DNA from 2 places in the Mammaliicoccus sciuri genome. Region 2 is predicted to be linked to the other one. Evidence: a T-box and tRNA genes for the amino acid it is inferred to sense, from the RefSeq annotation. Region 2 holds a T-box; the other holds one or more tRNA genes.
What was found. The T-box of region 2 lies ahead of serS (serine--tRNA ligase). A T-box ahead of a tRNA ligase gene usually reads a tRNA of that ligase, here a tRNA-Ser.
Positions count from the first base shown of each region.

Region 1: it has a tRNA-Ser gene. The T-box ahead of serS (serine--tRNA ligase) is inferred to sense a tRNA for this amino acid. The anticodon was not compared.

Region 1 covers NZ_CP094824.1:127,286-131,672, forward strand. Annotated here, with positions in the region: gene gltB (glutamate synthase large subunit) at 1-633, shown strand, start outside; gene MUA60_RS00540 (glutamate synthase subunit beta) at 649-2,106, shown strand; tRNA gene MUA60_RS00545 (tRNA-Ser) at 2,167-2,259, shown strand; gene MUA60_RS00550 (helix-turn-helix domain-containing protein) at 2,362-2,913, shown strand; gene MUA60_RS00555 (IS3 family transposase) at 2,877-3,179, shown strand; gene MUA60_RS00560 (IS3 family transposase) at 3,198-3,740, shown strand; gene MUA60_RS00565 (IS256 family transposase) at 4,085-4,387, opposite strand, start outside.
Region 2 covers NZ_CP094824.1:18,192-22,578, forward strand. Annotated here, with positions in the region: gene hutU (urocanate hydratase) at 1-779, shown strand, start outside; gene hutI (imidazolonepropionase) at 772-2,013, shown strand; T-box leader at 2,062-2,257, shown strand; gene serS (serine--tRNA ligase) at 2,321-3,598, shown strand; gene MUA60_RS00095 (YceI family protein) at 3,723-4,238, shown strand; one part of gene MUA60_RS00100 (IS3 family transposase) at 4,370-4,387, opposite strand, start outside.

The DNA of each region.
Region 1 (4,387 bases), 110 kb from region 2:
GACGCTAACGATTACTTTGGTAAAGGTTTATCCGGAGGTAAATTAATCTTAAACGCACCTAACGAAGATAGAGAAGACAATATTATTGTCGGTAATGTTTGTTTCTACGGTGCGACAAGTGGAACATCTTATATTAACGGTCGAGCTGGTGAACGTTTCTGTGTAAGAAATAGTGGCGTTAACGTCGTTGTTGAAGGTGTCGGTGACCACGGATTAGAATACATGACTGGTGGACGTGTCGTCATTTTAGGTGATGTAGGACGTAACTTTGGTCAAGGTATGAGTGGTGGCGTATGTTACGCATTGCCAACAGATGTTGAAGCATTCAAAAAAGATAATGAACTTGACACTTTAGAGTTTGAAACATTAAAAGATCCAGATGAAATTGCGAATTTAAGACACATGTTAGAAGAACATGTTCGATATACAAATAGTAAAAATGCACAAGCAGTGCTAGCGTCATTTGACACAATTGTAGACAAAGTGGTTAAAGTGATTCCGAAAGACTACAAACTTATGATGCAGAAGATTTCACTACACAAATTAGAAAACGAAGAAGATGCACTGTTAAATGCATTCTTTGATGATCGAAAATCTATTGGTGATGAAGAAGAACTGGCTTCGGTATATTAAGAAGGAGGGCATATTATGGGTGAATTTAAAGGTTTTATGAAGTATCCTAAGCAACAACTTGATGAGTTGCCGTTAAAAGATAGAATTAAAGGATATGACGCATTCCAACAACGTTTTACTAAAGAAGATGCAGCTACACAAGGTGCGCGTTGTATGGATTGCGGAACACCATTTTGTCAAACAGGCTCATCATTCGGTAGAGATACAATAGGTTGTCCAATAGGTAACTATATACCAGAGTGGAACGACTTAGTGTACCGCAAAGATTATGAAGAAGCATATGCAAGATTATCAGAAACAAATAACTTTCCTGAATTTACAGGTCGAGTATGTCCAGCACCATGTGAATCTTCATGTGTCTTAGCGATTAATAATGATTCAGTTGCTATCAAAGGGATAGAACGTACAATAATAGATGAAGCGTATGATATGGGACTTGTGAAACCTAAGTTTCCTGAGTATCGCTTAGAAGAAAAAGTAGCCATTATCGGTAGTGGTCCAGCAGGCTTAACAGCTGCAGAAGAATTAAATTTACTTGGCTATAATGTGACTGTATATGAGCGTAACCATCGTCCGGGTGGTTTGCTTATGTACGGCATACCAAGTATGAAATTAGATAAAGAAGTTATCGAACGTCGTGTGAAATTAATGGAAGAAGCGGGTATCGTCTTCAAAACAGATGTTAATGTGGGGAAAGACATCACGAAAGAGGAACTAGATGAACAGTATGATGCAATTATTGTTTGTACAGGCTCACAAAAAGGACGAGACCTACCATTAGAAGGACGTATGAGCTTCGGTATACATTTTGCGATGGAATATTTAACAGAGCAAACACAATTACAAATGGGAGAAATTGACGAACCAACTATAACAGCAAAAGGTAAAAATGTGATTGTGATCGGTGCGGGTGATACAGGTGCTGACTGCGTAGCAACAGCATTAAGAGATGAGTGTAAATCAGTCGTTCAATTTAATAAATATGTAAGACTAACAGATAAAATGGAACAAAATACAGCATGGCCATTACCAATGCCAATTTTCAAGTTAGACTATGCGCATAAAGAATATCGTGAAAAATTCGGATTTGAACCAAGAGCATATGGTATTCAAACAATGCGTTACGATGTTGATGAAAATGGTAATATTCGCGGTCTTTATACGCAAGTATTAGAAGAAACTGAAGACGGAATGGTAATTGTCGAAGGTACAGAACGTCATTGGCCAGCAGATTTAGTCCTATTATCAATTGGTTTTGAAGGTACAGAACATTTAGTACCACATTCATTCAACTTAAAGACAGAACGAAATAAAATCGTAGCAAATGAAAAAGACTTTAGAACAAATCAAGATAAAGTATTTGTTGCTGGAGATGCAAGAAAAGGTCAAAGTTTAGTCGTTTGGGCAATAAAAGAAGGTCGTGCAGTTGCAAAAGCTGTAGATGAATACTTAAAGAAAAAAATTACAATTTAAATTTTGTGATTTTTGTTGACATCAGTAATGGCATGTTATAAGATAAATAATGTCTTATTTGGAGGAATACCCAAGTCCGGCTGAAGGGATCGGTCTTGAAAACCGACAGGGGCTTAACGGCTCGCGGGGGTTCGAATCCCTCTTCCTCCGCCATTATTTTTAAAATATCCAAGACTATATATAAAAAACACTGTCCATTTGGTACTGCACCCCTAAAGTTAGAGTAAAAAAACTAACTTTAGGGGGTGTTTTAATATGACAAAATATAGTGATGAATTTAAGTTGAAAGTTGTAAGAGATTATCTAGATGGCCATTATGGTTATCGAAAATTAGCTAAAAAATATAATATACCTGATAAAATTATTATACGAACATGGGTAAAAGCCTTTCAATCATTCGGTGTAGATGGCATTAAAAAGAAACAGAAAAAGACAGTTTATTCTGTTACATTCAAAATAAATGTATTAAACTATATGAAAAGAACAGGCGATTCCTTCCAAGATACAGCGATTAAATTTGGCCTAAATACCCCATCTATTATTGTGCGATGGAAAAAGATATATGACAAAGAAGGTGTGGAAGGACTCGAAAAGCCGAAAGGACGACCTCCCATGAAAAAGAAGAAACAGAAGAAATCTAATCAAAACCTATCACGAGAAAAAGAGTTAGAGCTAGAAAATGAAAATCTTCGATTAGAGAATGCTTATTTAAAAAAGTTGAACGCTTTTCGAGAGAATCCGAGTGCCTTTCTAGAAAAGCACAAGCAGCAGTGGCATTCGAACTCAAAGAAGAAGGATTCAAATTAAAAGATATCTTAGTAAAGGTTGGTATACCAGAAGCAACCTATCATTACCATGCCAAACAATTACAAAAGGAAGATTTAGATAAAGGTTGGAAGAAAAAGATCATTGAACTTTTTCAAAAACACAACGGTAAATACGGCTATCGTCGTATATATTTAGCTTTGAGAAATCAAGGTTATCTCATTAACCATAAGAAAGTACAACGAATTATGCGAGAACTAGGATTAAAATGTCAAAAATTCACACGTAAATCACGCTATCAATCATAGAAAGGTACAGTTGGTAAAGTGGCTGAAAATCGCTTGAATCGTAGATTCCATACATCTATTCGACTTCAAAAATTAGTGACAGATATCACTGAATTTAAATGTGCTGAAGAACAAAAATTATATCTCAGCCCTATTATGGATTTATACAATGGGGAAATCATTTCTTATGGTATATCCAGAAGACCAACATTAGACTTAGTACTTCAATCATTGGATAAAGCAGTTACAATCATTAAGCATGAAGCACCATATCGTACGACGATACATTCTGATCAAGGTTGGCATTATCAGCATAATGCATGGATTAGAAGATTATCGGAACAAAGGATTTATCAAAGTATGTCACGTAAAGCGACGTGTGCGGATAATGCTTCTATGGAGAATTTCTTTGGCATCATGAAGCAGGAAATGTATCATGGAGAAGAACTTGTTAACTATGAAACATTAAAAAGAAGAATTGAGGATTACATCTATTGGTATAACAATGAACGTTTGAAATTAAAATTGGCTGGACGAAGTCCAGTACAATACCGAACTCAATCCAGCCAATTAATAGCATAATGGAAACTCTAACTTTGGGGGGTCACTACCTTTTTGTGGGCAGTGTTTTTTTGTTGTGAAAAAATATTGTGGTTGGATGTGGAATTGGGCACGGAGTGGAGATTGAGTTGTAGGGTGGAATATTGCGGGTGGAAATATAATGGATATAGATATAATGGGGTTTGTTAGGGGCAGAATTCCGAGAAGTGTCCGTAAGAAGAGTCAAGTCCATATGTTTGTGTAATATCTTTAGAATGTAATCAACCTTTGGTTTTTTAATGAATCGAACAACTATATATGTTTTGAAGTTTAAACAGATATAGTTGTTTGATCACTACTTATTTTTTAAAAAATAAGTAGCTTAATTAAGCGATAAATGGTCTGTTAGACTTATCAAATCTTTCTTGAATATCCATAAGTACTGCGCCAATTAATCTAAAAGCTGAATCTAGATTAGGGAATGTTTTAACTATTTTTTCTCGTTTTCTGAGTTGCATATTAATATTTTCAACTGAATTAGTAGTTCTTAGATTTTTATGATGTTGAGCAGGAAATCTATAGAATTGTGAGGCATCTTCGAAGCCTTCATCCAATATTTTAATAGCTTCCACATACTTAGGATTACTTTCATATTGTGCAATGAATTCATCTTTGAGCTGAACAGCGTG
Region 2 (4,387 bases):
AAAAACACGTTGAAGCAATGTTATTATTCCAAAAAAATGGTGCTGTTGCATTTGACTATGGTAATAATATTAGACAAGTAGCATTTGATGAAGGTTTAGAAAATGCATTTGATTTCCCAGGATTCGTACCTGCATATATCCGTCCGTTATTCTGTGAAGGTAAAGGACCATTTAGATTTGCTGCTTTAAGTGGTGACCCTAAAGATATTGAAAGAGCAGACGAATTAATGCGCGAACTCTTCCCTGAAGATGAAAAATTAATGCGCTGGTTAGATATGGCAAGTGAAAAAATTGCTTTCCAAGGTTTACCTTCAAGAATTGCATGGCTTGGATATGGCGAACGTGCAAAAATGGGATTAGCATTAAATGAACTTGTTAGAAAAGGTGAAATTTCAGCACCAATTGTTATTGGACGTGACCACTTAGATTCAGGTTCAGTAGCATCACCAAACAGAGAAACAGAATCAATGAAAGACGGATCAGATGCTGTAGGTGACTGGGCAATCTTAAATGCACTTGTCAACACAGCTGCAGGTGGTTCTTGGATTTCAGTTCACCATGGTGGTGGTGTAGGTATGGGTTACTCATTACACGCTGGTATGGTCGTTGTAGCAGACGGTAGTGAACGTGCAGATAGAAGATTAGGTAGAGTATTAACAACTGACCCAGGTATGGGTGTAGCAAGACATGCTGATGCAGGGTATGACATTGCAATTGATACTGCAAAAGAAAGAAACGTAGATATTCCAATGTTAAAGGAGAAAGATAACCATGAATGATATCATCATCCAAAATATAGGTGAATTAATTTTGCCGAAGAAGACTGACGGACCTCTTAAAGGGAAAGTTTTAAATGAATTAAATATTGTCAAGAATGGCACAGTTGTTATAAATGAAGGTAAAGTCGTTTATGCAGGTGAACATACTGAAGAATTTGAAGCTAAAGAAGTCATTGATGCCACTCATAAAGTCGTATCACCAGGTTTAGTAGACGCACATACACACTTAGTGTTTGGCGGGTCTAGAGAACATGAAATGACACTTAAACAACAAGGGATAAGTTATCTTGATATCTTGAAACAAGGTGGCGGAATTTTAAGTACGGTTGAAGCGACTCGTGAATCAAGTGAAGAAACACTATACGAAAAATCTAAAAAAGAAATTATTAGAATGATTCAATTCGGTACGACAACTGTTGAAGCTAAAAGTGGTTATGGTTTAGATAAAACAACCGAATTAAAACAATTAAATGTTGCACATCAATTAGCGCAAGACTTACCGATTCGAATGAAACATACATTTTTAGGACCACACGCAGTGCCTAAAGATGCGAAAGACAATGCAACATTCTTACAAGAAATGATTGATTTATTAGATGATGTGAAAGATAAAGCTGACTTCGCGGATATCTTCTGTGAAACAGGTGTATTCACAATTGAAGAATCAAGACGTTATATGCAAGCGGCAAAAGATAAAGGTTTAAAAGTTAAAATTCATGCTGATGAAATCGATCCACTTGGTGGACTAGGGTTAGCGATAGATGAAGGTGCAATATCTGCAGACCATCTCGTAGCTTCTAGTGAAGAAGATAAGGCAGCGTTAAAAGACAGTGACACTGTAGCTGTACTATTGCCAGGCACAACGTTCTATTTAGGTAAAGATCAATATGCAGATGCAAGAGGTATGATTGATCATAATGGTGCAGTAGCAATTGCGACTGACTTCAATCCAGGTAGTTGTGTGACAGATAACCTTCAACTTGTAATGAGCATTGCGGCATTAAAGCTTAAACTCACGCCTAATGAAATTTGGAATGCTGTTACAGTTAACGCAGCTAAAGCAATTGATGCAGAAGCAGGTACTCTTGAAGTTGGCGATCAAGCTGACGTAGTCGTATGGGATATTCCAAACCATGAATATTTACCATATCATTACGGTGTAAACCATGCCGAAACAGTGATTATTAACGGTAAAAAAGTCTATGAAAATACAGGTCTCTTGACTGAATCATAAGTATAGCTTGAAAATATGATATCAATTTGATATATTTATGTTAATTTAATAACTATATTGTTTAGGAATAAGTAATTTAAGCGTACATGTATAGAGAGCTTGTGGTTGGTGCAAACAAGACATGAAACTTAAACGAATCTATCCTTTTAAGAAGAACAATCGGTAGAAACCGTTATATGACTTAGAGTGCAGTTTTTAATAACTGTTAAATAGGGTGGCAACGCGTAAGCACCACGTCCCTTGTGTAACAACGAGGAACGTGGTGCTTTTTTCTTAAACAATTATAGTATAAGAGGGAGGAAATATTATGTTAGACATTAGATTAATTAGGTCTGAACCGGAATTTGTTAAAGATAAAGTAGCTAAAAGAGGTGACGATCCAAAGGTCATCGATGAAATTTTAGAATTAGACAAAAAGCGCCGTGAACTCATCGCTCAAACTGAAGAACTTAAATCACGACGTAATAAAGTAAGCGGGGAAATTGCGCAGAAAAAACGCAATAAAGAAAATGCAGACGATGTTATTTTAGAAATGCGTCAAGTTGGCGATCAAATTAAAGAAATCGACCACAATTTAAATCAATTAAATGAAGATGTTACGTATAGATTAGTAAGGATTCCTAATTTAATTAGTGATGAAACACCAGTCGGTAAAGATGAAGATGATAATGTAGAAGTACGTAAATGGGGTACACCACGTCAATTTGATTTTGAATCTAAAGCGCACTGGGACTTAGTTGAAAGTCTTAAAATGGCAGACTTTGAAAGAGCTGCTAAAGTATCAGGTGCACGCTTCGTATTCTTAACAGGTCAAGGTGCACAACTTGAAAGAGCACTTATGAACTTCATGGTAACGATGCATACAACGCAACATGGTTATGCTGAAATGATGGTACCTCAACTTGTAAACGCAGATTCTATGTTTGGTACAAGCCAATTACCTAAATTTGAAGAAGATTTATTCAAAGTAGAAAAAGAAGGCTTATATACAATTCCAACAGCTGAAGTACCTTTAACAAACTTCTATCGTGATGAAGTGTTACAAGATGAACAATTCCCAATTAAATTTACAGGACAATCTGCATGTTTCAGAAGTGAAGCAGGATCAGCAGGTAGAGATACAAGAGGTTTAATTAGATTACACCAATTTAACAAAGTTGAAATGGTGAGATATGAAAGACCTGAAGATTCATTTAAAGCGCTAGAAGAGTTAACTCAACACGCTGAAAATATTTTACAAGCTTTAGAATTACCATACAGAACTGTGAACTTATGTACAGGAGATATTGGATTTGGAAGCTCTAAAACATATGATATAGAAGTATGGCTACCAAGTTACAACGATTATAAAGAAATCAGTTCATGTTCAAATATGACAGATTTCCAAGCACGAAGAGCAAATATTAGATTTAAACGAAACAAAGATGCGAAACCAGAATACGTACACACACTAAACGGAAGTGGTTTAGCAGTAGGTCGTACATTTGCTGCAATCGTTGAAAACTACCAAAATGAAGATGGTACAATCACTGTACCTGAAGTATTAGTACCATTTATGGGTGGCTTAAAAACAATTAAATTATAAATGAGTTAAATCTCTCAAAAAGGGTAATCATATATTGGTTACTCTTTTTTTGATTTAACACTTGAATATAATTTTTATATCTGATATACTAAGTATACAAAATAAATAAAGGGAGTTTTGAAACATGACAAATTTCAATTTCGACAAAGCACACAGTAGTTTAGAATTTACAGTAAAACATTTAATGGTATCTCGCGTTAAAGGTACTTTTGAAGATTATAACGTAGAAGTATCAGGAGATATCAATGACCTTTCTACATTAAAAGCAACAGTTACAATAAAAGCAGATTCAATCAACACTAAAAACGCTGACCGTGACGCTCACTTAAAATCAGCTGACTTCTTTAGTGCAGATGAAAACCCAAATATTACATTTGAAACAAAATCAATCAGTGAAGATTCAATTACAGGTGATTTAACAATCGCTGGTGTAACACACGAAGAGACATTCGACGTTGATTTCAACGGCGTAAGTAAAAACCCATTAAACGGTGAAACAGTAACAGGTTTCGCAGTAACTGGTAAAATCGACCGTGAAAAATACGGCGTTTCATTTAACCAAGCATTAGAAACTGGTGGCGTAATGATCGGTAGAGATGTTAAATTCGAAGCAAGTGCAGAATTCGGTTTAAGTGAATAATTCATATATATAATCAAACAGTAGAAATTCATTCAATTGAATTTCTGCTGTTTTTTATATGGATTGAGATATGAATATAAGTGCACGAAGACTTTGAACATAACCCTGTCAAGTAGACACTAAAAAAGTAATCAATATGTTGGCTGTGC